Regions from separate parts of the Neorhizobium sp. R1-B genome, predicted to be linked through region 4. Evidence: predicted binding sites of a transcription regulator. Region 4 holds the regulator's gene; each other region holds the start of a gene.
The links. The regulator LexA, encoded in region 4, represses DNA repair genes until DNA is damaged. The targets are predictions, from matches to a motif close to TGTTCNNNNTGTGTTCNG.

Region 1 (3,563 bases), on a different contig from region 4:
GGTGATCGAAACGGGCGGATGGTCCGGCAGCAGTGCGATCACCTCGATCGGGTCTGGACGGGCAAGAAGCCGCACCGGCCGTGGCCAATGTAAGGTCCAGGACGCACCGACCTCCTCGGCTGCGGCGGCAATCCGTGTGACGCTGCGTTCAGGTACGTCGCTTGCGACCGGCGCGACACGGTAGACGCGCTGGCCGCGGTTGCCGATCACATCGATCAGCGGCGTGATATCGACGACCTCCTCCTCGATGAGCGAGGAGGTTTTCTGTGTCTCTGTAAGCGGCTCGGCGATGACGGCGACGAGCGACAGCTTTTCAATGCCGAAGCCCGGCTCGATCTTTTCGATCCGATCCTTGAACAGCTTCGTCAGCCAGGCGACGTCGCGGGCGGGCTTTGCCGTGCCCGCGCGGATTGCCTGCATGGTGTTGTCGACCTTGTGAACGATGAGATCGGATCGGCGAACGCCAAGAGCCTTCTTCTCAAGCGCGTCGCAGAGCTCTCCGACCAGGCGTGAGACATATTTCGCGATCGTTTCGGGTGCGCCGATCGGCTCGGCGAAAGCACGGCTGACTTCGACGACATCCATCGGTCGGATTGGATCGATCGGCTCCGGCAGCCGTCCATACATCTGATCGAGACGACGGCCTATTTCAGGACCGAAGCGAAGGGCGAGCGGCGCGCGCGGCGTCGCCGCCAATTCCCCGATCGTCCGAAACCCGAGCGTCCGCAGGCTGATCACGGTTTCAGGCGAGAGCCGCAATGAAGAAAGCGGCAGCTTCTCGACAAAGCGTGACGTCTCACCGCACGGCGCGACAACCGTTTCACGACCGCTTGCCCGCGCAAGCGCATGCGCTGCACCCCAGCTGTCCGCGATCGCAACTCGCGCCGTGAGACCGCGGGCGCGGAACCGATTGACGATGCCAGATAGCATGAGTTCCTCTCCGCCCTGGAGATGATCGGCGCCTTCTGTGTCCATGACGATCCCGTCAGGTGCATCCATGGCAACGATCGGCGAATATTGCGTTAGCGCCCAAAGCGTCAGGCGCTCGAGTGCCGCAACGTCGGCGATGGGATCTGCCTCTACCACCTGCAGGCCCTGGACGATTGCCTGCGCCTTGGCCGCCGGCATGCCGACATGCAGCCCAGCCGATCTCGCCTTGGCATCGACGGCGGCAAGCCAGCGCTTGGATCCGCTCTTTTCGACGACGACGAGTGGCCGTTCAGGCGACAGTTCTCCCGTCCCATCGGCGCGTCTGATCCTCTCGATCACGAGATCCGGGAAATAGATGGATACGACCCGTGGCATCGCACGCTCCTACGATAAACTCCGCGCACTCACCTGCTTTCACACGCATCAGCTCCAGAAGCCAGCGAGGGCGGCCGACGCCCGGGACCGGAAGCTCCTCCGACGGCAAAACGCTGACCCGCCACCGCGTTGTCGATGCCGTCGGCTGCCCGAAATCCGAAGCCTCGGTCTGCCGCCGCCACCGCCGCACGACCAGCCCCATCGTCCCTGTTTTTTCCGCGACGAGCTGCAGCCGCCGCGATGCGGTCATCGGAAGCCGGACGACTTCACCGACGACAGCGCCCAGGCCGCCGAAGCTTAAGCCTTCCTCCATCGTCGCCAGCACATCTTCTTCGCGGTCGGCTTCGGCGAAGACCACGCGATCGGGATTGAGACCCGCCTGTGCAAGTGCGGGGAAAAACAGGTCGGGACGCGTCATGCACCAGAGGATCTGACCCTTCGTGCGTGCCGCAATACCCGCGACGCAAAGAGCCGCGGCTGCGCCATCGACGGTCCCCGACCCGCCGCCGGCAAACTCGTGCAGAGCACCATAGGCGAGGCCCCCGCCCGGAAGTGCGGCGTCGATCTCGGCGACCCCGAAGGCAAGACAGCCGCGTTTCCTCACCGTGGCGCTCTCAAGCGAGGCGATACGCTCGCGTAGATGGGATATGACCCATTCGCGGGCAGCAGTCATCGTTCACGAATCCTTTTCAGGTCGCGTTTAAGGATCGACATCATGTCGTTCAAACACAGATGTTCACTATCTGTTCCGACATCATAAAAGAGTCAAGCAACCCGAAATAGGAATTTTATCCGCCCTATTTGAACTTCCGACAGATTTGCGAGAGGAATCAATATCGTCGGCTGTTTTGGCCCGGCGGAAGAAATATCTGAGATATTTTGCTGCCGGCGTGCCATTGGCGCGAAGCATTTCTGTCGACTAGGATGCCGGCACCATCAACCGGACCTGACGCTGCGATGTGTAATCTCTACCGAATGGAAGACAAGGACTGGGTGGCGAAGTGGGCACAGGATGCCGAGAGCCTGATCAACTTGATGCCGGCCTACCAGATGAACCCCAACGAGACGGGGCCGATCGTGCGCAATACTGCCGATGGCAGAAAGCAGCTTGTCCATGCGCGCTGGGGACTGCCGTCCCCTCGTTTTGCGCTTGAAAAGGAAGCCGAGAAAAAGGCGGAAAAGCTGCGCGCCAAGGGGCAAGAGGTCGATTTTGAAAAGCTCGTCCGGGAGCAACTCGATAGCGGGACCACCAATGTCCGAAAGCTGAACTTTCCACATTGGAAGCGGTGGTTTGGTGTCGCGCATCGCTGCCTCGTGCCGGTCACGAGCTTTGCCGAACCGGATCCGGCGAGCAAGGAGGAAGGTGGAAAAACTCCGAACGCCTGGTTTGCCCGAGACGAAAGCAAGCCATTGATGTTCTTCGCCGGGCTCCATGTTCCGCAATGGACCAGCGTGCGCAAGGTGAAGGATGGCCCGACGACCGACGACCTCTATGGCTTCCTGACCACTGACCCGAACAATGTCGTCAAACCGATCCACGAGAAAGCGATGCCGGTCCTGCTTCTGACCAGGGAGGAGACCGATGTCTGGATGCGGGCACCATGGGACGAGGCGAAGGCGCTTGCCCGGCCGCTTCCCGACGATGCAATCATCGTGACGTCGCATGAGCCCTATGGCGCCACGATCGTCACCAAAGCAGGCGAGCCGGTTACCCAACCGATGCTATTTTGACGCGCCTTTGACCGGTCCCGGTCATCAGATACCCGCACAGTGAACGTGGCCTGGGGTAGCCGCCCTTTCATTGCAATCTGTCAGAAACTTGCATATATTTCTGACAGGAGAAATGCTATGCAAAACCTGACGTCTCAGATCCTGGGCTATGCCGAACAAATGCCGGAAGGCTCTCCCCTTTCGGCAAAGAGCCTTTTGCATCTCGGGAATCGTGCCGCGGTCGATCAGGCCCTTTCGCGGTTGACCGAGCGCGGGGAGCTCGTCCGGGCTGGTCGTGGCATCTACATGCGGCCCGTAAAAAGTCACTTTGGCAGCAGACCGCCGACGGTCGAACAGGCCCTGGGGGCAGTGGCGCAGCAGCGCGGCGAGATCATCGTTTCCAGTGGCGCCGCGGCGGCAAATGCGTTGGGATTGACGACACAGGTTCCGGTCCGTTCCGTCTACCTTACATCCGGCCGCAGCCGGACAATGAATCTTGGCAGACAGAGTGTCGAGCTCAAGCACGTGCCTCGCTGGCAGCTGGCTCT
Region 2 (3,563 bases), on a different contig from region 4:
ATGAAGGCAAGCGATCCGAGGAAGGCCTTGGAAAAGCCAAGCCCGGTGACGAGCGCCAGATAGGTGATCCCGAAAGCATAGAGCACGACGACGCCGCCGATCAGCGCAGCCAGGAAGAAATTCACGCCCTGGACGAGGCCGGTCTGGCCCCGGTCCACGAAATGTTCGGCGATGTAGCCCGTCACGAACGCCGCGAAGACCCAGCCGATGAGATAGCCGGTGGTTGGCGCCGCAAAGACTGCAAGACCGCCGCGGCCGCCGGAGAGCACGGGCAGGCCGATTGCGGCAAGCAGAAGAACCAGGAGGACGGCGAAGGTACCGCGCTTGGAACCCAGAACCACGCCCGCAAGCATGACGCCGAGCGATTGGGCGGTGATCGGTACCGGAATGAAACCGAGCGTGATCGGCGGCAGCAAGCCGAGCGATACGATGATTGCGGCGAACAAGGCGGCCAGGACGAGATCCCGCGTGGTCATGCTTTGTGATTCCTTAATACCGGATAACGGGTCATCTCTGCGCACGAATACCCCGTGCGTCAATGGCTGCGGCGATCTCGTCGGCATTCTTGAGCGTCAGAATGATCAGCGGAACCGCGAGCGTCAAGACGCGAGGCTTCAGCCCGCGGGCTCGATGAGCATCCTGAATGGCATGGTAGCGGTCCAGTATTTCCGGCACGAAACGAATGACGAGGCCGATCGACAGGCCGATGTCGGCTGCCTTGACGAGGCCGAGACGCTCCAAAGGCCAGGCGGCGAGCGTGATTTCGTCGATAAACTCGCCAATCCCGGTCGTAGCCGTCACCGCTGCCGCGAGCAGCATCAGGCTCGTCAGCCGAAGCAGCACGGTTGCAGCCTCTTCGACAGAGCCGACGAGCAGCGTGAACAGGGCAACGACGGCAATGGTCAGGAAGATCGGGCGGAGACGGGCGAGCGACTGACGTAGGCCGATCCCGAGCGATGCATATATCGCGACACTTATCACGGCGGCCAGCGCCAGCGGCGGGATCGACCTGAACAAGAACAGAGCAATGCCGGCGGCAGCGAGGCCGAGAAGTTTGGTGCGCGGCGCAAGCCGATGCAGCAGGCTGTCGCCTTCGACGTAAAGCGTCTTCATCGGGTAAGCTCCCGGTAGCGCCTGATCGTATCGGCAGGCCGGCCATCGGCGGCAAGCCGGCCCTCGTGAAACAGCAGGACGCGGTCGAAATCTTCGATCAGCTCCAGATCATGGCTGATCACCATGATGTTCTCGTCCAGGCCTTCGATAGTCCGCCTTACCAGCTCGCGGTTTTTCAGATCGAGCTGATTGGTGGGTTCATCCATGATCAGGATGTCCGGCTCCGTCACCAGAACCGAGGCCAGCGCCGCAAGCTGCAATTCGCCGCCGGAAAGCTCGTGAGCCCGGCGGCCCGCCAGATGACTGATGCCGAACCGTTGGAGCACTTTGGCCACGGCGACGTCGGTCTCCTGTCTGGAAAGCTTTCGGTTTTTGAGACCTAACGCGATGTCTTCCTTCAGGATCGGCAGGATGATCTGGTTTTGAGGGTTCTGAAAGATGAAGCCCGTTTCGGCGCGGACCTTTTCACCATCCTTGCTCGTGTCGAAGCTGTTGACGACGACGTGACCTGAGGAGGGGATGACAAGCCCGTTGATCATCCGCGCAAAGGTCGTCTTGCCTGAACCATTGAGGCCGATGATCCCGATGCGCCGCTCGCTCAGCGAAAGGGTAAGGGGATGGAGGACGATACGCCCATCGAAACGCGCTTCTGCTTCCTCGAAACGAATATCCAAGCCGGTCCCTCGCTTTGAGCCGTCTATAGACCGGAAAATGAGGGAGGGGAATGCAGAACCGAACGTGAACATTGAAACGGCGGCGAGCGCGGTCTACTCTGCCTTTCATGGCGATTCTCATTCCGAACGATCTAGCCCGAAAGATATTCCTCGAGCGGCAGCGGCTTTCCCAGCCGCCCGGCCGCGCTCTTACCAAGGCGGGGCTCCTGCAGCTCATCGATGATCTTGGCTTCGTTCAGGTCGATAGCATCGCGACGGTCGAGCGCGCCCATCACATGATCCTCTTCTCGCGCAATCAGACCTACAAGCGCGACCATCTGACAGCGCTACTGGAGAAGGACCGCGAACTTTTCGAGCACTGGACCCACGACGCTTCGATCATTCCGTCGCGGATGTTCCGTTACTGGAAGCATCGCTTCCGCCGTCGCGAGCCGATCCTTGCGGAACGCTGGAGGAAGTGGCACGGCGATGGGTTCGATTCCGCTTTCGAGGAGACTTTCCGGCATATCGCGGAAAACGGCGCAATCATGTCGCGGGACATGAAGGTCGAGGATCACAAATCCGGCGGTTGGTGGAATTGGCATCCGAATAAGACGGCACTGGAATATTACTGGCATATCGGAAAGCTCGCGATTGCGGGTCGGGTGAATTTCCAGAAGATCTACGACCTCGCTGAAAGGGTCATTCCGCCGCATCACCATGAGCCGGAGGTGAGCCACGAGGAATTTATCGACTGGGCTTGCCGCAGCGCGCTTGAGAAGCTCGGCTTTGCAACATCGGGCGAGATTGCCGCGTTCTGGGATATCGTCACGCCCCAGGAAGCCAAGGAATGGGTCACGGGCCATCGCGACGAATTGACGGAAGTTCTGGTGGAACCTGCCGACGGCGGCAAGCCGCGCGCCTCCTTTGCATTTGCAGGGTTTCCCGAAAATCTGGGTGATCTTCCCGAGCCGCCTGCCCGGGTGCGCGTGCTCAGCCCATTTGACCCGCTCCTGCGGAACCGGGACCGCGCAGAACGCCTTTTTGACTTCTTCTACCGCATAGAGGTTTTTGTGCCCGAGCCGAAACGGCAATACGGCTATTATGTCTTCCCGCTGCTTGAGGGCGAGCGGATGATTGGCCGGATCGACATGAAGGCCGACCGAAAATCGAATATGCTGGACGTGAAGCGCCTGTGGCTGGAAAAAGGCGTTCGCCCGTCTGCCGGCCGTCTGGAAAAGCTCGAGGCCGAGCTTCTCCGGGTCGCGCGCTTTGCCGGCGTGGAGAAGATTTCATATCAGCATGGCTGGCGCGGCTAGCCTTCCGGGCGGCGCGTCAGCCTTTCCATCGCAAGAAGACGGTAGCGAGCGGCGGGAGCGTCAGAGGAATCGAAAATTCCTTTCCATGTGAAGACTGCCTCTCTGTCCAGACTTCCGTCTGTCCCAGATTGGCGCCGCCGTAGAGGCCGGCATCCGTGTTGAGGATGACTTCCCAACGCCCCTCCGCGGGTACGCCGACATGGTAGCCATGACGAGGCACCGGCGTCATGTTCGACATCACCAGAATATAAGAAGACCTGTCCGCGGCGCTGCGCAGCATGCCGTAGATCGAGTTTTCCGAATCGTCCGCAACGGCCCATTCGAAGCCTTCGTGGTGTAGGTCGCTGTACTGCAAAGCCGGTTCCTGCCCATAAAGCCGGTTCAGGTCGGCGATCAATTTCTGAACACCCGCATGCTCGGGCCGATCAAGCAGGTCCCAATGAACCGAGCCGTCATGGCTCCACTCCGTTTCCTGGGC
Region 3 (3,563 bases), on a different contig from region 4:
AAGAAGCGATCACCAACACCTATATCGAGCTTTTCAAGCAGAAGCCGTGATCCGGTAGGTGTTGCCGAGGCGTTTTGCCTCGCCCTCGATGCTGAAATTTTCCAATGCATGAGCCCGCGAGCAGGCGGAGGCTGCATGTCTGCGGCTTTCGTCATCCATGAAGGAGACTGCGGCTTCGGTCATCGCATCGACACTGCCGCTTTCAACGATCACGCCGGTCTCCCGGTCTCCCGTCACCAGAAGCTCCGGAAAAGCGCCGACATCGGTGGCGATGACGGGCAGGGCGGTCGCCATGGCTTCGAGGGGCGTGAGCCCGAACCCTTCCCAGCGCTGCGGCGCGATGAAGAGGTCGAGCGCCCGGTACCATTCGTTGATGTTGGTATGTTCGCCAACGAAAAGGATGCGGTCGGCAAGGCCCGCTGCGGCCACTTTCGCCTTCAGGCCGCTTTCGAACTCCACATGAGGGCCGGTGGCGCGTCCTGCGACGATCGCCGCCCAGTCGGGCCGGTCCGGCAAGAGGCGGATCATCGAATCGACGAAAACATCCGTGCCCTTCTGGTGCCGCACACGTCCGAAGCAGCCGACGAATTTTTTGGTCGGGTCCAGTCCTCGGGCGCGTTTCGCCTCCGCCTTGTCGGCGGGCGGCGAGAAACGATCGGTATCGATGCCATGCAGGATCACCGTATTCGGTACGGCAAGATAGTCGGCCGTCTTGCTGCTGGTCGCGATCACGGCGTCCATCTTCGAGATCAGCCATTTGGTCCAGCCGGTATGGCGTCGCTGCGAGGCGGATGTGAAGACGATCTTCAGCGGCATGCGCAGCACATCCCGCATCAGGATGGCCGGCAGCATTTCGATATTGCGGCGCGCATGCCAGACGCGGCATCGCTTGCCGCGCGGGGGAATCCAGAACGCCCAGAGATCGCGGTAGCGGATATGCGGCAGATCGGCAGGCAATCCCGGACCGAGCGTTGCAACCTTCTGACCGAGCGATCTCTGTACGGGCACGAGCTGGATGATCGTCGAGGTGACGCCGGAGAGCCGCCGCTTGAAATTCGGCGCAACGACTTCGACGTCACGAATATCCACGATGGCGGGATCGCCATTTTTCCCCACGGACAATCAGCCCCAGGAGACGGACAGAATCTCGTAGGCCTTGGAACCGCCGGGCGCGACAACTTCGATCGACTCGCCGGCTTCCTTGCCGATCATCGCGCGGGCAATGGGGGAAGAGATGGAGATGCGCCCAGCCTTCACATCGGCTTCCTGGTCGCCGACGATCTGGTAGGTCTTTTCCTCGTCGGTATCTTCGTCGACGAGCTTGACGGTGGCGCCGAACTTGATCTTCGAGCCGGACATCTTGGTGAGGTCTATGATCTCGGCGCGCGCCGTCAGGTCCTCAAGCTCGGTGATCCGGCCTTCGTTGTGGCTTTGGGCCTCCTTGGCGGCGTGATATTCGGCATTTTCCGAGAGGTCGCCGTGGGCGCGGGCTTCCGCAATCGCCTCGATGATACGGGGACGCTCCTCCTGCTGGCGCCAGCGCAGTTCTTCCTGCAGCTTGGCAAAACCATTCGGCGTCATCGGTACCTTATCAACCATTTCACTGTCCTTCAGACTCATGTCCGCGGATGCCGCGGACACAAAAAGAAACAGGTTCCGGAGTAAAACTTCGGAACCATCGTAAGATCAAAATTTTGCTCACTATAACAGAACTTCGACAACCAAAGCTAGGATTTTCGAACCCTGTCGAGGCGAACGCAAGTCCGCTCATGAGATTCCAAGCTCATCGGTTTGTCAATGTCTTGACTTTCTAAAATAGAACAAATAGTGAACATAACGATGAAGAAGTCGCTCAAAGAACGGTTGGCAATACTTTCCGACGCCGCAAAATACGACGCTTCCTGCGCTTCGAGCGGAACGGTGAGGCGGGACTCCTCCTCTTCGGGAGGGCTTGGTTCTACGGAAGGTTCGGGGATCTGTCATGCCTATGCACCCGATGGCCGCTGCATTTCCCTTCTCAAGATCCTGCTTACGAATTTCTGCATCTATGACTGCGCCTATTGCGTCAATCGCTCCTCCAGCAATGTAGAAAGGGCTCGATTTACACCGCAGGAGGTGATCTGGCTGACGCTGGAGTTCTACCGGCGAAATTATATCGAAGGCCTGTTCCTGTCTTCGGGAATCATCCGCTCCTCCGATCACACGATGGAAGAGATGGTGCTGATCGCCCGAGAATTGCGAACCACGCACAATTTCAGGGGCTATATCCACCTGAAAACCATCCCGGAGGCGTCGGCACCTCTTATCGAGGAAGCCGGACTTTACGCCGACCGGTTGTCGATCAATATCGAGCTGCCCACCGACAATGGAATTGCCAAGTTCGCGCCGGAAAAGCGGCCGGATGGCATCCGGCAGTCGATGGGCAAGCTCCGTCTCAAGATCGAGGAAATGGCGGAGCCGACGCTGCAATCCAAACGACGGAAGAAATTTGCGCCGGCCGGACAGAGCACGCAGATGATCGTGGGCGCCGATGGCGCCAGCGATGCGACCATCCTTGGCACCAGCGCCAGGCTCTACGGAAGCTATGGTCTGAAGCGGGTCTATTATTCTGCATTCAGTCCCATTCCTGATTCGTCCAGGAACCTGCCGCTGATCAAGCCGCCGCTGATGCGCGAGCATCGACTCTATCAGGCGGACTGGCTTTACCGCTTCTACGGGTTCGAGATCGGCGAGATCACCGCAAGCCAGCCAGACGGCATGCTGGATCTTGATCTCGATCCCAAGCTTGCCTGGGCATTGGGACACCGGGAGCAGTTTCCCGTCGACGTGAACAGGGCAGACAAAGAGCGGCTGCTACGGGTGCCGGGTTTCGGCACCAAGACCGTCAAGGGCATTCTTTCGGCCCGCCGCTTCCGGCGGCTGAGGCTTGATGATCTCAAGCGGCTCGGCGTGTCGCTGAAGAAGGTCCAGCCGTTTATTACCTGCGAGGGCTGGACGCCGCATCGGCTTGTCGACCGGCCTGATCTTGCTGCCATGTTCCAGCCTAAACCGGAACAGCTCTCGCTTCTATGATGTACCGCTATTCGCTGAGAGGCAGGGGAGACCTTACCGAGTGGCGCGACGCGGCCCGAGCATATCTGATGGCGGGTATCGTCCCTGATGTCATCGAATGGCGGACCATGGACGATGCCGATGGTCTGTTCGGGTTTGACGACAACAACCTGCCGCCGCCTCATGAGGCGCATCCGCCGCTCTCCGTGCCGCCGTCCTTCATCCGGCTGGCGGGGGCAGTGATCTGTCATTCCGATCCGACACGTTTTGCTCTGCTCTACCGCTTGCTCTTTCGGTTGATGCATGGGCGGCATCTCCTGCAGATGGCATCCGATACCGACGTCGTCGCGGCGCAGCGCATGGCCAAGGCTGTCGGGCGGGACTACCACAAGATGACCGCTTTCGTTCGCTTCAAGGAGTTGCCGTTGCCGGCGGGGACTGCAGGACGCCGGCGATTCTTCTCCTGGTTCGAACCAGACCATTTCATCCTTGCGCGCGTAGCGCCTTTCTTC
Region 4 (3,563 bases):
CCGCAGAGTTCCTGGAGCGTGCCGGCGATCATGAAGGCATGGTCGCGGCTCTCCATCTGGCAGGGACCGGCGATCAAGGACAGGCGCGCATCCTGTGCAAAAACCACCTGGCCCTTTCCTTCGCCGACTAGGACGCGTGGATTGGCAGAAACTTCCATAAATCTATTCCTCGAAGCCGAACAAAACACCCTGGCCGGGTGCCGCCTGGACCAGAACGCGGCCTTCGCGGCGGACGAATGCCACGTCATTAGCAGCAAGGATGATCTCTGTCACGGCAAGATCGGCCGTCTTGAAGATGACGGCTCGGCCGTGCAAACCATCTGCACCAGCGACCGGCGGGAGCGCAAATTCCGCCTCCAGATCATCATTTCCCAAAATGCGAATCCGCGCGTTTGCGGCGGCCAATTTCAGAAAACCGGGCTCCACCTCCCCCCGGGCCATCAACACTTCCTCGACCAGAGGGGCGAAGTCGGACGGCGCTTGAGCGGACAGGATGACCTCGCTCAAACCGACAACCGTATTGGCGTGCCGCTCCAATTCGCCTCGGTCGGACGGCAGCGGAGCAAGGCGCTGAACGGAGAACAGGAAAAATTCGGGCGCCCGGTCATCGCCTGCAAATGCCAGCCGAAAGCTCGCCTCTGTCTCGGAACCGTCAGGCATCCTTACCGTGCGCGAAAACTCCAGAATGTCGCCGGCGGAAATTCCGCGCAGCCTGAACCGGGCATGATCGGCGACGGCATCCTGCGACGCGACGACCAGGGCAGAAAGCCCCTGCCTGTTGCGCCCTTTTCGAAAGGCGAGATCGCGCGCGGTAAAGACATTGCCCCGCTTGGCGGCAGCGCTCGCGTGACGGCGGTTGGTGATCGCCAGTGGCTCCAGATAGGTACCATCCGAGAAGAACACACAAGCATTGGCAGTGCCGAAAGGATGAAATGCATCCGGTGCGACAGTAAATCCGAGATCGGAGAGCCGCGAACGCGCGAACGCAAGGTCCGCCACCGGCAGTACGAGATGATCGATCGATCTTGCGTTCAAGCGAGGCCCCCAGGAATTTCAGAATCGCAAAGCTAAAATGGCAGCGGGCACGCCGTGCGCAAGTGGTAACGAAGCAGATATCTTGCAGACATCTATGAAGAAAAAATCATCATACTTCACGAAAATTTAGGGACTTGCGGAACACATATGGAACATATAGTGTCCGTTCTTGATTTGTTTCCGACTCTTGAGGGTGCCGAAAATGCTCACGCGCAAACAGCAGGAATTGCTTCTGTTCATACACGAACGGATGAAGGAATCCGGCGTACCGCCCTCCTTCGACGAAATGAAGGATGCGCTCGACCTTGCGTCCAAGTCGGGTATTCACCGGTTGATCACCGCGCTCGAGGAACGCGGCTTCATCCGCCGCCTGCCGAACAGGGCGCGCGCCCTGGAAGTCATCAGGCTGCCGGAAGCCTATGCGCCCAGCATTCAGCCGCGCCGGGGCTTTTCGCCCAGCGTCATCGAAGGCAGTCTTGGCAAGCCGCAACCGGCTGCCGCCTCTGCGAAGCCCCCCGCCAACGACGATAGTTCCAACTCAACCACGGTTCCCGTCATGGGCCGCATCGCGGCCGGCGTTCCGATCTCGGCGATTCAGAACAATACGCACGACATCGCCGTCCCTGCCGAGATGCTCGGGTCGGGCGAACATTATGCGCTGGAGGTCAAGGGCGATTCGATGATCGAGGCCGGCATCCTCGACGGCGATACCGTAATCATCCGCAACGGCAATACGGCCAATCCGGGCGATATCATCGTCGCATTGGTGGACGAGGAGGAAGCGACACTCAAGCGCTTCCGTCGCCGCGGGGCGTCGATCGCGCTGGAAGCCGCCAACCCGGCCTATGAGACGCGGATTTTCCCGCCGGACCGGGTCAAGATCCAGGGTAAGCTTGTGGGTCTCATCCGCCGCTATCATTGACCAGTTTGCCCAGCGGTTCCGGCAGGGATGAGCTGAAGATCTGGCGCCGCCAGTCGTAATGGCGATGGCGGGTCCATGGGCGGTCTTGGCCAAGGAGCGCTGCACGAAGCCGCCAGCGGTGGATGTCCGCGGAACCATCAAAAAACAGTTCGAGCGCTCCTGCGATCCTCAGCGCGTTGCCGTTGATCATCAGGGCTCCGGAACGGCAGCGGTCAAACCTGGCACGTGGAGCGACGACGATATGCGCAGCGTCGCAGGCGACGCCGGCATAACGCGCGTCCTCCACATGAACGACTACAGCGCCTGCGGCGGTTTTTGACGCGCACCAGGCTCGCGGGGTGCAGATGAACCGGCCGACCGGTACCTGCTTCATCCCGCGGCTTGACGTTTCTCTCTCCTCCGTCGTCAATTCAGCACGCTCGCCGAGACTGTTCGAAGGCAGCGGATTTCCTCCGGACTTTCCCTCCGGGAGCCTGTCTCCGGCGGAGACTTGTCTTTCGCTGGCAGCAATTCCGGTTTCACCGGGTCCCCCAGCAGAAGCGCCCGCTTCCATTGATCATAGACAAATTCCGCGGGACGGGTGCGATTGGTGGCGATGCCATTACCATCTGTCAGGGCAATCATGGTGCCATCCTCGGAGATCAGGAGATCCGGAAGGGATCTCGACCGCTCCTGCCATGACAGCAACAAGCCGGCCACCAATAGAGGAATACCCAAGTATCTGAGCCGGGTTCTCAGTAGCGTCAGCAGAAGAAAGCCTGCCGTCGAGACGACCAGGAACCAGGGATGCTGGCGGCCGATGCCTACATCGCCGCCCCAGGCCGCCACATGCCTGGCGATCGCAATCACCGCTTCCAGGCCGAGGCCCATGAGCTTCAGGAACGGCCCATCGAGCCCGAAGGGCATCAGCAGCATGCCGATCAATCCCGCCGGCATGACCACGAAGGAAATGACCGGCATGGCGGCGAGATTGGCCGCAAGCCCATAAGTCGCGATGCGGTGGAAATGCTCGACAGAGAAAATCGCGGTCGATATGCCCCCAATCAACGAGGTCACGAAGATGCCGGCGGTAAAATTCCAGACCGCCGTGATCGGCATGACCACCGGGTGACGAAACGGCAGAGGCTCCGGGTCATGTTTTTTCGACCGATGCTTCCAAAGCGCGTAACCAGCGACCAGCGCGGCGGTGGCGGCAAAGGACATCTGAAAGCTCGGCCCAAGGATTTCCGAGGGAGATACGGCGATAATGACCAGTGCGGAGAGGGCCACATTGCGCAAGCTTATGGACGGCCGGTCGAAGAGGACTGCAACGAGCATGACTGCCATCATGATATAGGCCCTTTCGGCGGAGACGCCGAAGCCGGAAATGAGATAATAGGCGGTCGCCATGGCGAGAGCACCCAAGGCGGCAAGCTTCTTTACCGGGAAGGACTGGGCAAATCGTGTGAACAGCGAGAGGATAGTGCGTACGCCGACGAAGAAGATACCCGCAGCCAGCGCCATATTGAGCCCGGAGATCGCGACGATATGGGCAAGGCCGGAAAGCCTCAGCGCTTCGACGGTCTCCTCGGAAATCGCCCGCCGCTCATCGGTGACGATCGCGGCT

Region 1: the regulator LexA is predicted to act here: its motif matches at 2,039-2,056, upstream of EDE05_RS16800 (ImuA family protein).
Region 2: the regulator LexA is predicted to act here: its motif matches at 1,841-1,858, upstream of EDE05_RS00045 (energy-coupling factor ABC transporter ATP-binding protein).
Region 3: the regulator LexA is predicted to act here: its motif matches at 1,817-1,834, upstream of EDE05_RS05315 (putative DNA modification/repair radical SAM protein).

The regions. Positions count from the first base shown of each region.
Region 1 covers NZ_SOEM01000012.1:21,102-24,664, forward strand. Annotated here, with positions in the region: gene EDE05_RS16795 (DNA polymerase Y family protein) at 1-1,305, opposite strand, end outside; gene EDE05_RS16800 (ImuA family protein) at 1,220-1,978, opposite strand; gene EDE05_RS16805 (SOS response-associated peptidase) at 2,263-3,036, shown strand; gene EDE05_RS16810 (DUF6088 family protein) at 3,154-3,563, shown strand, end outside.
Region 2 covers NZ_SOEM01000001.1:14,480-18,042, reverse strand. Annotated here, with positions in the region: gene EDE05_RS00055 (biotin transporter BioY) at 1-476, opposite strand, end outside; gene EDE05_RS00050 (energy-coupling factor transporter transmembrane protein EcfT) at 508-1,113, opposite strand; gene EDE05_RS00045 (energy-coupling factor ABC transporter ATP-binding protein) at 1,110-1,787, opposite strand; gene EDE05_RS00040 (winged helix-turn-helix domain-containing protein) at 1,895-3,085, shown strand; gene glgB (1,4-alpha-glucan branching protein GlgB) at 3,102-3,563, opposite strand, start outside.
Region 3 covers NZ_SOEM01000003.1:73,320-76,882, reverse strand. Annotated here, with positions in the region: gene EDE05_RS05330 (glycosyltransferase) at 1-50, shown strand, start outside; gene EDE05_RS05325 (glycosyltransferase family 4 protein) at 34-1,092, opposite strand; gene greA (transcription elongation factor GreA) at 1,123-1,599, opposite strand; gene EDE05_RS05315 (putative DNA modification/repair radical SAM protein) at 1,840-3,072, shown strand; gene EDE05_RS05310 (UdgX family uracil-DNA binding protein) at 3,072-3,563, shown strand, end outside.
Region 4 covers NZ_SOEM01000019.1:55,716-59,278, forward strand. Annotated here, with positions in the region: gene kdsA (3-deoxy-8-phosphooctulonate synthase) at 1-158, opposite strand, end outside; gene EDE05_RS21080 (VOC family protein) at 163-1,035, opposite strand; gene lexA (transcriptional repressor LexA) at 1,238-1,957, shown strand; gene EDE05_RS27335 (hypothetical protein) at 1,938-2,330, opposite strand; gene EDE05_RS21095 (ComEC/Rec2 family competence protein) at 2,363-3,563, opposite strand, start outside.